4 regions of the Ihubacter massiliensis genome follow, and region 2 is predicted to be linked to each of the others. Evidence: riboswitches for the same ligand, from Rfam matches in the RefSeq annotation. Region 2 holds a riboswitch; each other region holds the start of a gene.
The links. A riboswitch is a leader RNA that binds a small molecule or an ion and turns the genes downstream of it on or off. The one in region 2 is predicted to bind molybdenum cofactor.

Region 1 (4,199 bases), 1.0 Mb from region 2:
CACCGGCAGACCGGCTTTCCTGCAGTTTTCGATGGCTTGTTTCTTTTCTTTAAATAAAGGCTCTCCCCGCATCTGCATGTAAATCTCATCGGTGGTTCCATCAAACTGCATGAAAATCACCGATGCTCCCGCCTCTTTGAGCGCCGCGGCATACCCGGCCTCGCGGGCGATTCGCCTGCCGTTGCTGTTAATCTGTATGTATTCAAATCCTTTGGACCTGGCCATGCGGATGATCTGGGGCAGATCGTCGCGGACAGTGGGCTCCCCTCCTGACAGCTGAATGTTGAAAGGCCGTTCTTCCCCCAGCTCCACCAGCAGATCGAATTTTGCTTCCAGTTCTTTTAAGCTGGGATCGCCCGGTTCCTCCGAATCCATTTCCGCCCTTGCAAAGCAGAAGGGACAATGCTGATTGCACCGCTTGGTAATATCGATCAGCACGCAGCAGGCGGTCTGCAAATGGTTTTCGCAGGTGCCGCAGTGAAGGGGGCATTCATCCTGCCCGCTGCCCTTGGTCATCGCCGTTTTGGGCGGAATATTGACAACCGGATTTTTGATCCAATCCAGATAATCATCTGTGCGGTTTGAAACCAGTGCGCGAAATTCGCCATGTTCTTCACATGTTTTTTCAAAGAATACTTTGCCCTCCCGCTCTGTATAAAAAGCTTTGATCGGCTTTTCACAGACTGGGCATATGCTTTGAACTTCCGATAATCGTTTCATGTTTCTTCTCCTGTTCCTACTCTCCCCCAAACCGGTTGGGGGGACAAAGTATCTGTTTTTCATTCTATTATAAATTCCCAAAATGGGCAAGGGGCGACCGAAAATGTTTTGCAGGACCGGGCCGTAAGGCCGCCGGGGAGGTTCGCCGCCGGATCGAAAAGAGGCCGTTTTTACGGCAAATTGTAACAAATTTTTTACAAATTTAAGACAATTCAAATAATAGCTACTTAGTACTGGGCTTGACCGCAAGATTGTACTGAAATCAGGGTTTCCGCGGTTGACAGGCCCCTGAACGAACTGATAAAATGAAAACCGTAGTAACAATTCAATACACAATCCGATTTCCGAGCTCCTACGGCTTTTGAAAAAATGCTATGGAGGCGGAAACGTTGGGTTTATGTGGAAACATATGAGCCTCCCGCGTTTGGAAAGGTTCGTGTACCATTTCGAAACGCACGAAAAGGCCTTTGTTATTGGATGTGAAACGTTAAAGTATGTTCAATTGAAAAATTAATTGGAGGCAAATTATTATGAAATTGAGAAAAATGACGTTAAACATCAATGGTGCCGATCGAATGTTCATCTGTGATCCTGAAAAGGATACTCTGGCTGATGTTGTCAGACGTTTAGGGCTCACAGGTACAAAAGTTGGCTGCGGATCCGGCGTATGCGGTTCTTGTACCGTAATGCTGGACGGCAAACTAGTTCGTTCCTGTACGAAAAAGATCGCTAAGGTCGAAGAGTACAGCGAAGTAGTAACGATTGAAGGAATTGGAGCTCCCAGATATCTCCATCCGATTCAGGTAGCATTTATGCATGCCGGAGCCGTACAATGCGGATTCTGTACTCCAGGATTCATTGTATCGGCCTACGCGCTGCTTCAGGCTAACCCTGATCCGACCAGAGAAGAGGTAAGAGACTGGTTCCAGAAAAACAGAAACATCTGCCGCTGCACAGGCTATAAGCAGATCGTAGATGCTGTCATGAACGCTGCAAAGGTTATGAGAGGCGAATGCGCTCTGGAAGACATTATGGTAAAACTTCCGGAGAACAAAGAATATTACGGCCAGCCGCTGGTTCGTCCCGCTGCTCTGGCAAAGGTATGCGGACTTGCTGATTACGGCGACGACATTGAACTGAAGATGCCGGAGAACACGCTGCATGCCGTACTGGTACAGCCGAAAGTCGCCTTCCACGCAAAACTGAAAGCTATACATAAAGAAGAAGCAGAAAAAATGCCCGGCGTTTACAAGGTTGTTACAGCGGCCGATATCAAAGGCCCCAACAGACTTGGATTCATGCCGTTCACACCGAGAACTCTGGCTACCGGCCAGTCCCACCCAATCCTTGTTGAAGACAAGATCTTTAACTACGGTGATGTTGTAGCTCTGGTTGTAGCCGATACAAAGGCTCATGCCCAGGAAGCGGCAAAGAAAGTTACCATCGATTGGGAACAGCTGCCTGAATACAAGACTTATCTGGAAGCAGCTATGCCGGATGCCATGAGAATACATGACGATCATCCCAACGTATGGTCCGAACAGCCCAACGTTAAGGGCGCAGGACACGATACGCCGGAACTGATCGACGAGGCGCCTTATGTAGTAGAAGGTTCCTTCTATTCATCCAGAGAGCCCCATATGCCGATCGAAGGCGATACAGTACAGGCTTACTGGGGCGATGACGGCCTGCTGACCGTTCATTGCAAAGCGATGCAGATTTACTCCAACATCGGTGATATCGCAGAGGCGACCGGCCTTCCTGCAGAGAAGATCAGAGTCATCGAAAACCCGACAGGCGCTACCTTCGGCTGGGGTATCGCGGCAGCTACATATGCGATGGCAGCGATTGCCTGCATGGCATGCGACGATATGCCGGTAGCATTATCCATTACTTATCCTGAGTTCATGGCTCTGTCCGGAAAGCGCGCTCCGTCCTACACCAACGGAAGATTGGCCTGCGACAAGGACGGCAAGATCGTCGGAGCAGAATGGGATTGCGGTATGGACCACGGTTCCTACAACGAACTGGGCGACGACTTGATCACAAGACCGGCCAAGTTCATGTTCTTCCCATACAACATTCCCAACTGTCTGGGACTGACAAGAGTTGCCTGCACCAACCACAACTACGGAACTGCGTACAGAGGCTACGGATCACCACAGGCATACACAGCATCCGAGGCGCTGGTTGATATGATGGCTAAGAAGATTGGCATGGATCCGTTCGAATTCAGATATAAGAACATCGCAAGACCTGGAGATACCAACATCAACCAGTATCCTTTCCGTGAATACCCGATGGAAAAGATGATGGATATCTTAAAACCGATTTATGAGGAAGTAAAAGAAAGAGTTGCCAAAGAATCTACTCCTGAAAAGAAGAGAGGCGTAGGTATCGCATGGGGCGGATACAACGTAACAGAAGGTATCTTCGACCAGTGTACCGTTGCTCTGGAATTACTGCCCAACGGCAAATTTGCCAAATACGACACCTGGCAGGATCAGGGACAGGGCGGCGATGTAGGCGCTCTGGTTACCACTTTGGAAGCTCTCAAGCCTCTGGGTGTAACCCCTGACGACATCGTGCTGATTCAGAATGACTCCAAATTCTGTCCTGACTCCGGTGCTACCGCATCATCAAGACAGCATTACATGAACAGTAAAGCCGTTGTCATGGCTGCTGATGAACTGATGAACGCTATGAGAAAGCCGGACGGCACTTACAGAACCTATGATGAAATGGTTGCGGAAGGCATTCCGACCAAATATGAAACGCAGTACCAGAATCCGGAAGATATGACGCTGAAATATCTGGATCCGAATACAGGCGTAGGAAATCCGACTCCTGCCTTTACCTATGCTCTGCATATGGCAGAAGTTGAAGTTGACACCAAGACAGGCAAGGCTACTTGTATCGGTTACTGGTGTGTAGACGACGTTGGCGTTATCGGAAACATTGCTGCGGTTAACGGTCAGGCTTACGGCGGATTGTCCCACTGCATAGGCTTCGCTCTGACGGAAAATTATGAAGATGTCAAGAAGCACAGCAACATCGCCGGCGCAGGGATCCCGACTATCAAGGATATCCCGGACAACTTCAACCTGATCCATCACTGTACGCCGAGAAATACCAACCCGTTTGGTTCCTCCGGCGCATCCGAAGCATTCCAGTCCGCTGGACACATGGCTGTTATAAACGCCATCGACAATGCTTGCGGCGTAAGAATTTACGAAATCCCGGCTTACCCGGAAAAGATCAAGGAAGGTCTCGACAAGATCGCCAAGGGCGAAGAGGTTCTGCCTCCTAAGAAATACTTCCTGGGCTCGGATTTCTACGAAGAAATGGAATACATCAAGAACAATCCGATGGTTGACCTGTTCGAAGACATGTTCCCAGAGGATAAGAAGGAAGATTACGAGTCCATCACCAATATTCCAGACTAAACCACTTGATAAAAACAGCAAAACAATGATACA
Region 2 (4,199 bases):
AGCACGCTGTCAGAAGAAGTGATATCGGAAAAAGTAACGCGCCAGCCTGTAGCGATGGTAGTCGCCAAAGGCAATGATTCCGTAAAAGAAGACGGAACCTTGACAGCGGCAAAAGAAAAGGAAACGGCTAAGGCCCCAGATACGGAGCAGCCTAAGCCTGCGGAAGAACCAACGACAGAACCGCAGCAGCAGCCTGAACAGAAAGCACCCCAGCCGGCAACAGCGGCTGCGGCAAAAGAGCCAAGCAAAGCCACTCAGCCTGCGACTGAAGCGATAAAGCCGTCTGTGGACAATACCAAACCGTCCAAGCAGACAACGGAAAAACCGACCGCGAATACGGAAAAAGAGACGAGCACAGCAAAACCCGAGAAGGAGCCAACCACTCCTCCGGATAAGGAAACCAAACCCCCGGTTACGACCAATAAAGGACAGGCAGTCGTGGATTATGCCTTGCAGTTTGTCGGCAACCCGTATGTGTACGGTGGTTCCAGCCTGACAAACGGCACCGATTGTTCCGGTTTTACCATGAGTGTGTATGCCAAATTCGGCATCAAGCTTCCCCATTCCTCCAGCGCTCAGCGCTCCTGTGGAAGAGGGGTATCCTACAGCGAGGCAAAACCAGGTGATATTATCTGTTATGACGGCCACGTAGCGCTTTATATGGGAGGCGGTCAGATCGTCCACGCCAGCAATCCTACGGACGGGATTAAAATCAGCAAGGCGACTTATAAACCAATTCTAGCCGTAAGAAGGATCATTGAATGATGACTGCTGATAGATACGAGAGAAATATCGGTACAATTTCACTGGCAGAAAACGAGAAACTGCGAAACTCTTGGGTTTTGGTAGCTGGCTGCGGCGGCTTGGGAGGCCATGTAATCGAGGGTCTGGCCAGACTGGGAGTGGGTCAAATCACAGCCGTGGACGGAGACGTTTTTTCAGCCAGCAATTTGAACAGGCAGCTTCTCTCTACAGAAAGGACACTTGGACGCTACAAAGCCCTGGAAGCTCAGGAGAGGATTAAAATGGTCAACTCAGAGGTGCAGATCCATCCTTTGTGTCATTATATTGACGAGAACAATGTGGACGGCATTATAACGGATCGTTATGATGCCGTTGTCGATGCTTTGGATAATATAAAGGCCAGACGTCTTTTGGAACAAGGATGCCGGGAGCAAAAGCTCCCGTTGGTTCACGGTGCCATCGCCGGCTGGCATGGGCAGGCCGCGGTGATCATGCCGGGGGACGACCTCTTTGATAAAATCTACCCTGCTGGTTCTAATAAAGGTGCCGAGCAGGAAACTGGAAACCCAAGCTTCACGCCTGCAATGGTAGCAGCGGTCCAAGTGGCGGAGACCGTAAAGGTGCTCCTTGGAAAACCACAGATTTTGCGCAATCGTCTGCTGACCATCGATCTGCTCAATCAGGAATATGAAGTGATTCGATTCTGATCTGAATGTGGAAGATGTTTGAATCTAAGGGGAATTATGATAGTTTTATGGTAATTTGCCTTGACAGACGGGTTGATTTCATGCGAAAATACCAATGGCTGCTGAGATGACGCAGCGGGCCGGATCATTGCCCAAAATGATCCTTACAACTGAATAGAAAATGTTCCGAGTCAATACAGCCTAACCGTCCGCAGCAAAAGGCGCATGGCACTTGACCGTTCAGGGTCCTAGAGGAAACTCTCCGGCCTCCCAGTGTGGAAAGGAATACGATGTATGTCAAAATACAGAATATAACCTTTCATTTCAATGCAATGAAAGGTTTTTTGTTCTGTTTTTTGGGTAAATTATTTTTGTTACTGAGGAGGAGAAAAAATGAGAAGTAAGAAGAGAGTGTTTGCATGCGTGCTGGCGCTGATGATGGTATTTTCCACAGCAGCTATGCTGAGTGCATGCGGCAGCGGAGACGACAAAGAAGCGGCCAAAGAGCCGGCCAATCCCAAGCTGATTTTGGCAACCACCACCAGCACCAAGGACAGCGGACTTTTAGATTCGATTCTGCCTGAATTCGAGAAGGAAAGCGGCTACAAAGTTGACGTTGTATCCGTAGGATCCGGCGAAGCCATGGCAATGGGCGAAAAGGGCGAAGCAGACGTACTGCTCGTACACTCACCTGCTGCTGAAAAGGAATATGTGGAAGGCGGCCATGCGGACAAAGACGGAAGACTGGACGTTATGTACAATGACTTTGTTGTACTGGGACCAAAGGATGATCCGGCGGCCATCGAAAAGAACGCAAAAGAAGACGCAATTAAGGCTTTCACAACCATTAAGGACCAGAAAAAAAAGTTCGTATCCAGGGCAGATGACTCCGGTACCCACAAGAAAGAACTTTCTATTTGGGAAAAGGCAAAGATTGAACCGAAAGGCGACTGGTACATCGAAGCTGCGGCTGGAATGGGCGATGTAATCACCATGACCGATGAAATGGTGGGCTACACCCTTTCCGATCGTGCAACCTGGCTCAACGTGGGCAAAAACACTCAGCTGAAGATCGTCAGCGAAAAAGACCCAAGCGGCGTGCTCAACAACCAGTACGGCGTTATCTGTGTAAATCCTGAAAAGAATGAAAACATCAACGCTGAGGGTGCGAAAGCATTCCAGAACTGGATCGTTTCAGAAGCAACACAGAAGCTGATCGGTGAATACGGAGTGGAAGAATATGGACAGGCTCTGTTCGTTCCCAACGCAAAATAACGGATTTGATAAGCAAAGGACGGGAGACAATCCTGTCCTTTTTTGATATAATAGGACTGATTTGAGAAAGGATCATTTATGGATGCAATTGGACATGGAATTATCGAAGCCTTTAAACTGATCTTTGCCGGCGACGGGGAAATTTTTGAAATCGTAGGGCTATCTCTCTACGTTTCTTGCTTTTCTGTGGTGTTTTCCACTTGCGCTGGCATACCTCTGGGTATTCTCCTGGGAACGCACCAATTCAGAGGCAAAGGCGTCGTAGTCAGATTAATTTACACCTTTATGAGCCTGCCCCCTGTCATCGCGGGATTGACGGTATTTCTGATTCTGATGCGGAGAGGACCGCTGGGAAGTTTGCAGCTGAATTATACGGTGACGGCGATGATTATCGCTCAAATCTGCCTTGTGACGCCCATCATCATCGGCCTGACTTACAATTTGGTAAAAGAAAAGGCGCCTGTAGTAAACCGCCTGGGCATGACCCTGGGAGCGGAACGGCTGGACCGGATGAAACTGCTCATTTACGAGATGCGCGTGGGCATTACCACGGCTGTTGTTACCGGATTTGGCAGGGCCATCTCCGAAGTGGGAGCCGTTATGATTGTCGGCGGCAATATCAAAGGACAGACCCGGGTTATGACCACCTATATTTCAGAATTGAAAGGCATGGGAAACTATGACCGCGCCATAGCCGTGGGCATTATCCTGCTGACCCTTTCATTTTTGGTAAACGCTGTATTGTATAATTTTCAGGAACGGGAAAGCAGATAGGAGGTGCGGCTTGGAACTGAGATTTGAAGAGCTGACACGGGCATATGAAGGAAAAAAAGTGCTGGATCTGAAAGCAGGAGCCATTGTCAGCGGCAGCAGGACCGGGGTCATCGGGCCTAACGGAGCCGGAAAGAGCACGCTGCTCAACCTGATCGGCGGACTGGACCGGGCTGACGGGGGCCGGATTTATTACGATGGACAAAAACAAATTCCAAAGAATGAAATTACTCAGGTCTTCCAGACCCCTTATTTGATTACGACCACCGTAGAAAAAAATATTGCCTACCCGCTGAAGCTGCGGGGATGGGGTGAAGATGAAATTGAGGAAAGAGTCGCCCAGCTCTGCCAGGAGCTGGATTTAACCGGCATGAGAAAGAAAAAGGCTTGGAAGCTGTCGGGGGGAGAAACCCAAAAAGTTGCTTTAGCCAGAGCGCTGTCCTTTCACCCCAGACTGCTGCTGCTGGATGAGCCGACAGCAAATATCGACCCTTCCACCACGGCAGAAATCGAAAAGATGCTGATAAAAATCAACGAGGAAGAGAAAACTACCGTTGTCTTGGTCACCCACAACCTGGCTCAGGCCAAAAGGACCTGCGACCGATGTTTGTTCCTCAAAAGCGGGCAGCTGATCGAAACGGGCAGGGCGGATCAGATACTGGCAAATCCCAAGGAGGAATTGACCAGAAAATTTATAGCAGGAGAACTGCTGATTTAAGGAGC
Region 3 (4,199 bases), 1.6 Mb from region 2:
ATCACCTTCGATGGACATATGCGGCTCTCTGGATGAATAGAAGGAACCCTCTACCGAGTATGCAGCATCGCCGATGATTTCCGGAACCTTCTCATGATCGCCCTTGAGTACAGGAAGCTCGGAGTAAATGTTTTTACCGTATGTATCCGGCATCCAGTCATGGATTTTCTCAGCGTCCGGAGTAACAGCTTCCAGATAATTCATATATTCAGGCAGCGGCTCAAGTTCAACCTTTACTGCGTCTGCCGCGGCTTTTGCATGCGCTCTTGTGTCTGCGCATACCAGCGCAACAACATCACCATAATAAAGGATTTCATCTTCAGCCAAAACGTGATGCGCCTGCTGCATTTCAACCGTTCTTTCTGAGAAAGCATAGGTCATCAGTCTGTTTGCACCTTTTACATCTTCAGCAGTAACAATCTTTACTACGCCAGGCATTTTTTCCGCTTCGCTGCAATCGATGTTGATAATCTTCGCGTGGCTGTACTTTCTTGGCTGAACCAGTTCAACCTTGAGTGTTTCTTCCGGCATGTGCAGTTCTACATCATCACCGTAGTCGCATACACCGCAGGCCTTAGGCATGGCATTGGGTCTGATGAGCGGTTTGCCGTAGAAATCGCCTACATCCTTTGACCAGTCATAAGTAATATCGTCAAATGTCTTTTCTCCGCGCATAATCGCAGCCGCTTCCATAACAGCGTCCACAATCTGCTTGTAACCAGTGCATCTGCAGACATTTCTATGTTTCTGGAACCAATCACGAACATCTTCTCTTGTCGGGTTTGGATTGTCCAGTAGCAGCTGATAAGCAGATACAATAAATCCAGGTACGCAGAATCCGCACTGTACGGCTCCGAGATGTACCCATGCATACTGGAGCGGATGCGGGTTCAGTACTGTTCCGATTCCTTCGATCGTCATAACGGAACTGTATTCTTTAACATTCTTGATCTTTCTGGTACAGGAACGGATTACTTTTCCGTCCAGAATAACAGAGCATGCTCCGCATACGCCGGTACCGCAGCCTACTTTCGTTCCAGTCAGGCCCAGACGACGCAGTACGGATGCCAGCGTGTCCTTTTCGGGATCGCAGATGAACATACGGTCCGCGCCGTTGATGTTCAGGGTCATTTTCTTCAAATTCATAATAGCTTGCCTCCGATTTTTCCAATAAAACTTGTTTTAACTTGGTAACAATCTGAAAAAATAAAGACCCTCCGCTCATTTGTGCGGAAAGGTCTAGGTTGCGATCTGCTCCTCAAAACATATGTACTGCGCAGCTAAAGAAACCCTACATTCCAATCAGCTCGGCTGCTGCATATAAACGACTGCCGCAAAGCCGACGGTTTCGGCCTGGCTGCCAGATCATCCATCCTTTCCAAACACGGGAGGCCCACGCGTTTCCGCAGTGAACCCATTGGTCCCGATTCCATGCGTTCCGCAGCGAAGGAATTCGGGACTCGGATCTCTATCTTATCTGTTACATTGACAACATTTTATCAGTTTGTTCTCCTGTATGTCAACAGGAGAAACCATTATTTTTGTACTATTTTGCGATTTTACTGCAAATCAAGTTGCTAATTTTAAAATCCTTGAGAATTAATCTCATTTATTGTAAATTGGATATTTGTTTTGAGAAAGTTTTTTCTACTACTTTATACCCATTTTATGTCTTCCCGTTTTAACCGTTCCGGGATATGGAAGTATTCTTCCTGCTGGGGATAGCCAGCCATGAAAGCGCCGTAAAAGCTGTTGTTGTCTGGCAGCGGCGGCAGAAGTTCCCGGATCTGGGGGATCGCGTTGCACATTCTTGTCAAATAGCCGGCCCAGCAGGTTCCGATGCCTCTAGCTTGAAGGACCAGTTCGGCAGTGGTCATGGCGATGGCCGTATCGGCCGGCGAATTAATGGCGTTATTTCTTCCATAGCACAGAATCAGTATGGGCGCTGTTCCCATAACCACATTGTTGCCCTCTTCATATTCGCTGGCGATTTCCGGAGATGTTCCCGTTTCTTTCACATAGTCCAATATGTACCCCATCATTTTTTCAATCACCTCTTTGGAATCGATGACCATCCACTTGGCCGGATGCTGGTTTTTGGCGCTGGGCGCCCAGGCTGCCATTTCCAATGCGTGGCGCACCAGCTCCCGGTCGGGCGGCGTCTGCTTGAAATGGCGATAGGATCTTCTGGTCAGGATGTGGTTATCCAAGTCTTCGGCAAAGCCCTGGGAAAGTGCGGGCAAAGTTCGGTCAAGTACAGCCGGTTTGTCATCCCAGCAAATGGCGTTTTGGGGACATGCAGCCGCGCAGTGCATACATTTGAGACAAGCCTTTCCCTCTCTCAGCTGGGGCCTTCCATCCTTTTCCCCCAGCACGGTAAAGGGGCATACGGATACACATTTCAGGCATTCAACACACTTTTCCATATCAAATTTTATCATCATTCAACCTCCATTTAAATAATTTCATATCTGCATCCTTCAAAGGCCAGGTCAAACTGGCAGATGCCCTTGTACTTACAATAGGTGCAGGCGCTCACCTGACCGGATTTTTTCGGCTTTACGGCGATGTTCCCCGAAAGCAGCTCCTGGCACAGCTCGCTCACTGTCTCATCCACCTTTTCCTGCAGCTGTAAAAAGGTTTCCTCATCCAGCAGTTTTCCGGCCCCGGTCCCGGAAAAGCCCTTCTGTGTCTGGCGAATGGGAACCACGTCCGAATACCCGGAAAAATCTCCGGCAATGTCCCGGATCACCTGGGGATCATCCACCATGACCCCGTCCATCTTGCACGCTTTCTTTGCTTCCTGCTCCACCTTCTCCCCAAGCTCCTCGGGTTTGATCGCATCTGCGCTCACAGATGGTTCGCTGATGAGAAAGTAGAACACGCCGGCAGGTTCCCGCTCTTTTTGCTGGGCGGCTTTTAAATAAAGCATCAGCTGGAGGCGAAATCCCTTTTCTGCTTCATGGACACGGAAGGTTTCATTACCCGTCTTGTAATCGATGACCTTGACCCGGCCGTCATCCAACAGATCTACCCGGTCGATCTTACCTTCAATAAAGACGTCTCCCTGGCTGGTTTCTACTATCACCGGCGGAATGCTCCTTCCTCTGCCGAATGCCTGTTCAAAGGCAATGGTTCGGATGCTGCCCCGCCTTACATGGTCGATGAGAACCCAGCTGATTTCACTGCAAATCTCATGGAGCCGCTTGGTTCGATAGGCCTCTTCACTGCCGGAGGAGAGCATGCCCTCCCGGTACAAAAGCGCCTCCCGCGAAAGGATGCTCCCGATCTTTTTATCGCATTCCTCTTTTGACACAGTCATCCAGCGGGATGCGGGATCGTTCACCGGGATGCCGTCATCGGTCAGCCACCTGGAGATCTCCATCAGGCAGGTGTGATACAGATCGCCGATCTCCCGGCCGCCCATTTCATAGATTCGCTGCTCCTGGGGCCGCAGGCCATATCCCACAAAATGAGCAAAGGGGCAGCGACTGTATTGTTCCAGCCGGGACGGGCTGACCGTCATTTCCTGGGGCACCTCCTTTTTATAAAGGGCTTCCACGAAATCTCCTGATATATGCTCCTGCTCATTGGTGAAAAAGAGTCCTTCTTCCAGCTGAGCCAGATTTCGGTTTTCCCGGTACCAGGCGATGGCCGACTGCCACTGGGGATCCAGCTCGCCGCTGTCCATGGTCCGCCGCAGGGCCCCGGTCAAATGCTCCACAGCCGCCTTTTCCGCCTGCAAAAGCTCCAGGGGCTTTCCTCTGCTCACCAGGTCGGTTTCCACCTCAAGCCCCGGATAGATGCTCTGCAGCTTGTTAAATATGGGAGAGGGTTTCAGTTCCCGGCCGTCGCCGTCCGAGGCCGAATAGCTGATCCACAGCCGTGTCTTGGGCCTGGCCAGATTCTTATAGATGGCCAGTTTTTCTTCCTGGAGGCGGATCTCATCCACTTTGCAGATTTCGATTTCCTGCTGGGCCAGATAATGTTTTTCGTCCTCGCTTAGAATGCTGTCCGCAGGCGCCGATGCAGGCAGCAAGCCTTCATTGGCTCCCAGAATCAGCATCGCCTTCACATGTCCGCTCCTAGTCCGCTGCATGGTTCCCATGATCAAACCGTCAGCCGAAGGCGGCAGCAGGCCCACCTCGATGGATTCCAGCCCGGCCTTAAAAATATCACCGAAGCTGCCGGCCAAAATG
Region 4 (4,199 bases), 2.3 Mb from region 2:
GCTCTTGTCAGGGAAGTACTGCCGGTAATCCACGGGTCCCGCATAGAAGCGGTAAAACAGAATCTGGATCGCTGAAGGACATATCCGAATGCGATTCCGAATATCCAGCCGATTGCGGCAGTGGTACTGCCGCGATTTACCAGCCATGCGATTAAGATGATTCCGATGGTAACCAGAATCGCATAAGGAATCTGGCTTTTTTTTGGTTTGCGGGGTGTCCGTTTTCTGGGACTGCGCTCTATGGACGATGGTTTACTCTGGCCTTCACCCATTTTCGTTTCTCCTTTCTATCACTGTTAATTCTTTGACGATGACTATGGGATCATTATAGCATGGGCGTAATTAATCGGGTAATCGTAATACGTGAAGCTATATTAGAAAATCTTATGACAATTCAGATTGTTGTGATATAATAATGGGCATAGTTATGGGATAACCCTGGTGTAAGATAGGATTGGAGGTAGGGATGAATATCGATACTCTGTTTATGTTTATTGAAATTATTAACAATGGAAGTATTACAAAGGCAGCCGAACGTCTTCACGTATCGCAGTCCGCACTGAGCCAGCAAATCAAGTCAATGGAAAATTCCTTTGGCTGCCGGCTGCTTGACAGGAGTAATCAGGGCGTGAGCATGACTCCTGCCGGTGAACTAGTATATCAGCGTGCCCAGGAAATTTTGGGCGTTTATCAGACACTGGTCAACCAACTGGAACTTTTGCAGAAAAAGGATCGTTGTTTCCATATCCTTTCCATGGATGTGATTTATACTTATGCACTGCCTTGTGCGCTGTTTCAAATACAGAAAAAATTTCAAGAAGTCCGCTTGGAGACGAAAGTAATGTCCAGCGCACAGATCGAACAAAAAATCAATGCCGGTCAGGGTGATATTGGATTTATCGTCGGGCCTCCTGCAAATAAAGAATTATATAGCCGTTTTATGTTCTCTGATCCAGTGCATTTGGTCATGACTCCGAGAACGCACAAACGAAAGAAAATGGACTTGGATGAATTGCAACAACTACCGATGATGATGATCAGCGGCAGTCACAGAACCCAGCAGAAGCTGGATGGGTATCTCGCTCAAAAAGGAGTTTCCAGGCAGCAAATGAATGTGACCTGCCAATTTGAATCCTTTGAGTCGGCAAAACAGTCGGTAGTCAATGGGATGGGAGCAGCTTTTCTCCCATATTCGTCCATAAAGAAAGAATTGTATAACAAACAGTTGGAAATTATCGAAATAGAAGAGTTTGAATTTAAGTTTCGTTACTATTTAATCAAAAATCCAAAATCTCAACAGGAAGATGTACAAATAAAAGATTTATTTGCCTATCTGGAACGAATGCTTGACTCGATGATTTGCTGACTCGGGAGCGCTGCGGATGGTGATTTCCCAGATACCGTTCATCACCTCCTCGCATGAACAGACCAGTTCTTTGGCCCTGCAGAATTCTTGAACGGATTTGCAGGTACAACTATGATCCGTTACGAGCATAACCTCTTCACCCTGCCCGATGACCGACAGTTCGTTTTGCAGCCGCATGACAGGAATGGGGCAGATTTGGCCTAAACAATCGAGTTTCTTCATATAAACGCCTCCTTTAACAAAGATTCTATATATCATAGAACAAAAATAAGCAAAAGTAAATGCCAAGTAAAACGTATTCGCGAGCTGGTAAATAAAAATAGGCTGATAAGAATTTCCAGATCCAACGGTGTACAGTGGGATCAGCCAGCGGATGTTTTTACGCACTACGTTACCGGCAACAGTACCTTGCAAAGAGTCGCCCCCTTACGGGCGACATGTGGAAATAGGAATCTTTGATTCCGTCATTTCCACGTTTTTTATAAAAGATTAGAAAATGTTGGTAAGACAACGGAAATTTGTCGTTTGCTGTAGTATAATAGGGATAAAGAAAGCACATCATGTCTCATAATGAAGAAAAAAATCGAAGAAGTAAGAAAAAACTTGCGAAAAGATACGAGCTATAATACAATGTAACTGAATCTAGTAAATTTTGGATTATAAAAGTAAATATTGATGGTTCCGAACGTGAAAACCTAAAGGCTTTGGCCTATGGTTGAGCGTCGATGGGTAATACTGGAAACGGTGCTGCCTCCCGTGTTTTGGAAAGGAATGATGTATCAGAGGTAAATCACTCTTTCCCGTTTTTTAGGAAAGAGTTTTATTTTTTATATGCATTCCTTATTTTTGTGGCAACAAGTTTATCGATTTAAAATGTTAAAGTGAAGTGCGTGATACTTCTTTTGCATTTCGAGATGTGAGGCGTTCTATCAACTTATTCGTATATTGAACGAGGAGGATGAAAAATGAATCTTGCAAAAGGCAAAAAGAGGATCACTGTCAGTGTAGTAACGGCCCTGATGATGGTCATGGTCATGGTGCCGGGAATGGCGTTCGCAAACACAGCAGGGAATACGGCTCTATCCCAGACATCACAGAACCAGGGCATGTTCGTAAACTATATAGATGCTTCCGTTAATTCTAAGGATAGCAGAATTGGACAATATGGTACAACGAATATAAAACAGTATTTTTTCAATGGGGCAGATATAGAAAAAGAGAACGGCGGTATGGCAGATGATAGCCATCCGTATGTGAATTCTTATGCCTATAACTATTCGATTATGACCGACACGTCCGTTAGCGCATACTGGGACAACTATATTCAGGGAACTTTAAATCCGACCCAACCCATTAAGTTTGGATTTTTCCTGGGCGGTTCACAGACTGCCAAGTGCAATGACCAAATTATGGCTAGTAATATTATTCCCAAGATGAGCATTCAGAAGACGGACGGCACGGTTGTCCTGACAGGTACTCAGATTTACAAGGGCTGGAAACATCAGAGGCTGGCCAATGGCGGGGGAACTGGTTCCGGACCGCTCAGAGGGTTCGATGTATTTTTGGAGATTCCTGCTAACGCATTAGCTGCTAATACACAGTATGTACTGGTCTTTGAGTCAGGCATGGGCGTACAGACATTGCTGGATAAAAAGATTGTTTTCCATTTTTCCACAGATGCTTTTGCACAGAGCATTTCCCTGGGAAGTAAAGTAACCTTAAAAGAAGGCCAGACTAAAACATTAAAGGCCGCCATTAAGCCTGAAAATGTAAAAGAAAAAGCAGTAACATGGACTTCGGCAGACAAAGCAGTTGCCGTAGTTGATTCCAATGGTGAAGTCAAAGCGATGAAAGCAGGCAAAACGACAATTACGGCAGTAACAAAGGATGGAACAAATCTGAAGGCTTCCTGTCCAGTGGAAGTAACTCCCGTAATTGCGAAAGTATCATTAAAAGCAGTTTCGTCCAGCTACAATCGTGTAAAGCTGACCTGGTCAAAAGCTGCAAAGGCCGATGGTTATACCGTCTATCGATATAACGCAAAATCGAAGAAATACAAGCCTGTAAAACATACAACTGCCCGCAGCTATGTCGGAAAAAATCTGAAAACAGGAAAGACGTACGCATATAAAGTGAGGGCTTATCGGCTTGTCAATGGACAAAAAGTTTATGGCAGCTACTCTGCAAAGAAATCAATAAGGCCGGTGCCTTCCAAACCGGCCTTGAAAGTAAAGGCAGGGAAAAGAAAAGCTACGGCAAAGTGGAGTAAAGTTTCAGGTGCGGATAAATATGTATTGCATAGAAGCACAAGCAAAAATGGCAAATATATAAAAGCAAGCATCACAGTAAAGAACAAATATACGGATAAGGGCCTCAAAAAAGGAAAGCGGTATTACTACAAAGTCCGCGCGTATAAAGTGGTGGACGGTAAGAAGGTATACGGAAAGACGTCACAATTGAAGACTGTAAAGGTTAAATAAATGTTTTGGTGTAAACCGGCCCATCCATTTAGCCTACTAAACAAATGATAATTCCTTTGCATCCGGCGATGCAGAGTAATTATATATAGCTTATTATTACATTTAAAAAGGAGGACGAAAAAATGAATCTTGCAAAAAGCAATAAGAGGATCATTGTCAGCGTCGTAATGGCGTTGATGATGGTGATGGCAATGATGCCAGGGATGGCGTTTGCCCAATCCGTTGTAGCTGGGTATGACGTAGCAATTCAAAACCCAGGGACCATATTGACCGGAACGAATCCGCGGGCAGCAGCAGATATCACGCAGCCAGCGGGGACAACTGTGCATATTGACTGGACAAGCAGCAATAAA

Region 1: linked by a shared signal. The riboswitch ahead of NIA71_RS12155 (molybdopterin-dependent oxidoreductase) and the one ahead of NIA71_RS16520 (substrate-binding domain-containing protein) in region 2 are both predicted to bind molybdenum cofactor.
Region 3: linked by a shared signal. The riboswitch ahead of NIA71_RS09190 (molybdopterin-dependent oxidoreductase) and the one ahead of NIA71_RS16520 (substrate-binding domain-containing protein) in region 2 are both predicted to bind molybdenum cofactor.
Region 4: linked by a shared signal. The riboswitch ahead of NIA71_RS06135 (fibronectin type III domain-containing protein) and the one ahead of NIA71_RS16520 (substrate-binding domain-containing protein) in region 2 are both predicted to bind molybdenum cofactor.

Annotation. Positions count from the first base shown of each region.
Region 1 is NZ_JAMXVH010000001.1:2,604,726-2,608,924, forward strand. Features, by position in the region: gene NIA71_RS12150 (radical SAM protein) at 1-720, opposite strand, end outside; molybdenum cofactor riboswitch at 1,044-1,171, shown strand; gene NIA71_RS12155 (molybdopterin-dependent oxidoreductase) at 1,251-4,166, shown strand.
Region 2 is NZ_JAMXVH010000001.1:3,603,039-3,607,237, forward strand. Features, by position in the region: gene NIA71_RS16510 (NlpC/P60 family protein) at 1-765, shown strand, start outside; gene NIA71_RS16515 (HesA/MoeB/ThiF family protein) at 762-1,451, shown strand; molybdenum cofactor riboswitch at 1,603-1,732, shown strand; gene NIA71_RS16520 (substrate-binding domain-containing protein) at 1,824-2,705, shown strand; gene NIA71_RS16525 (ABC transporter permease) at 2,784-3,479, shown strand; gene NIA71_RS16530 (ABC transporter ATP-binding protein) at 3,490-4,194, shown strand.
Region 3 is NZ_JAMXVH010000001.1:1,961,889-1,966,087, forward strand. Features, by position in the region: gene NIA71_RS09190 (molybdopterin-dependent oxidoreductase) at 1-1,146, opposite strand, end outside; molybdenum cofactor riboswitch at 1,356-1,478, opposite strand; gene NIA71_RS09195 (nitroreductase family protein) at 1,656-2,444, opposite strand; gene NIA71_RS09200 (PD-(D/E)XK nuclease family protein) at 2,456-4,199, opposite strand, start outside.
Region 4 is NZ_JAMXVH010000001.1:1,333,860-1,338,058, reverse strand. Features, by position in the region: gene NIA71_RS06150 (YeeE/YedE thiosulfate transporter family protein) at 1-272, opposite strand, end outside; gene NIA71_RS06145 (LysR family transcriptional regulator) at 467-1,366, shown strand; gene NIA71_RS06140 (sulfurtransferase TusA family protein) at 1,322-1,588, opposite strand; molybdenum cofactor riboswitch at 2,034-2,154, shown strand; gene NIA71_RS06135 (fibronectin type III domain-containing protein) at 2,332-3,846, shown strand; gene NIA71_RS06130 (Ig-like domain-containing protein) at 3,969-4,199, shown strand, end outside.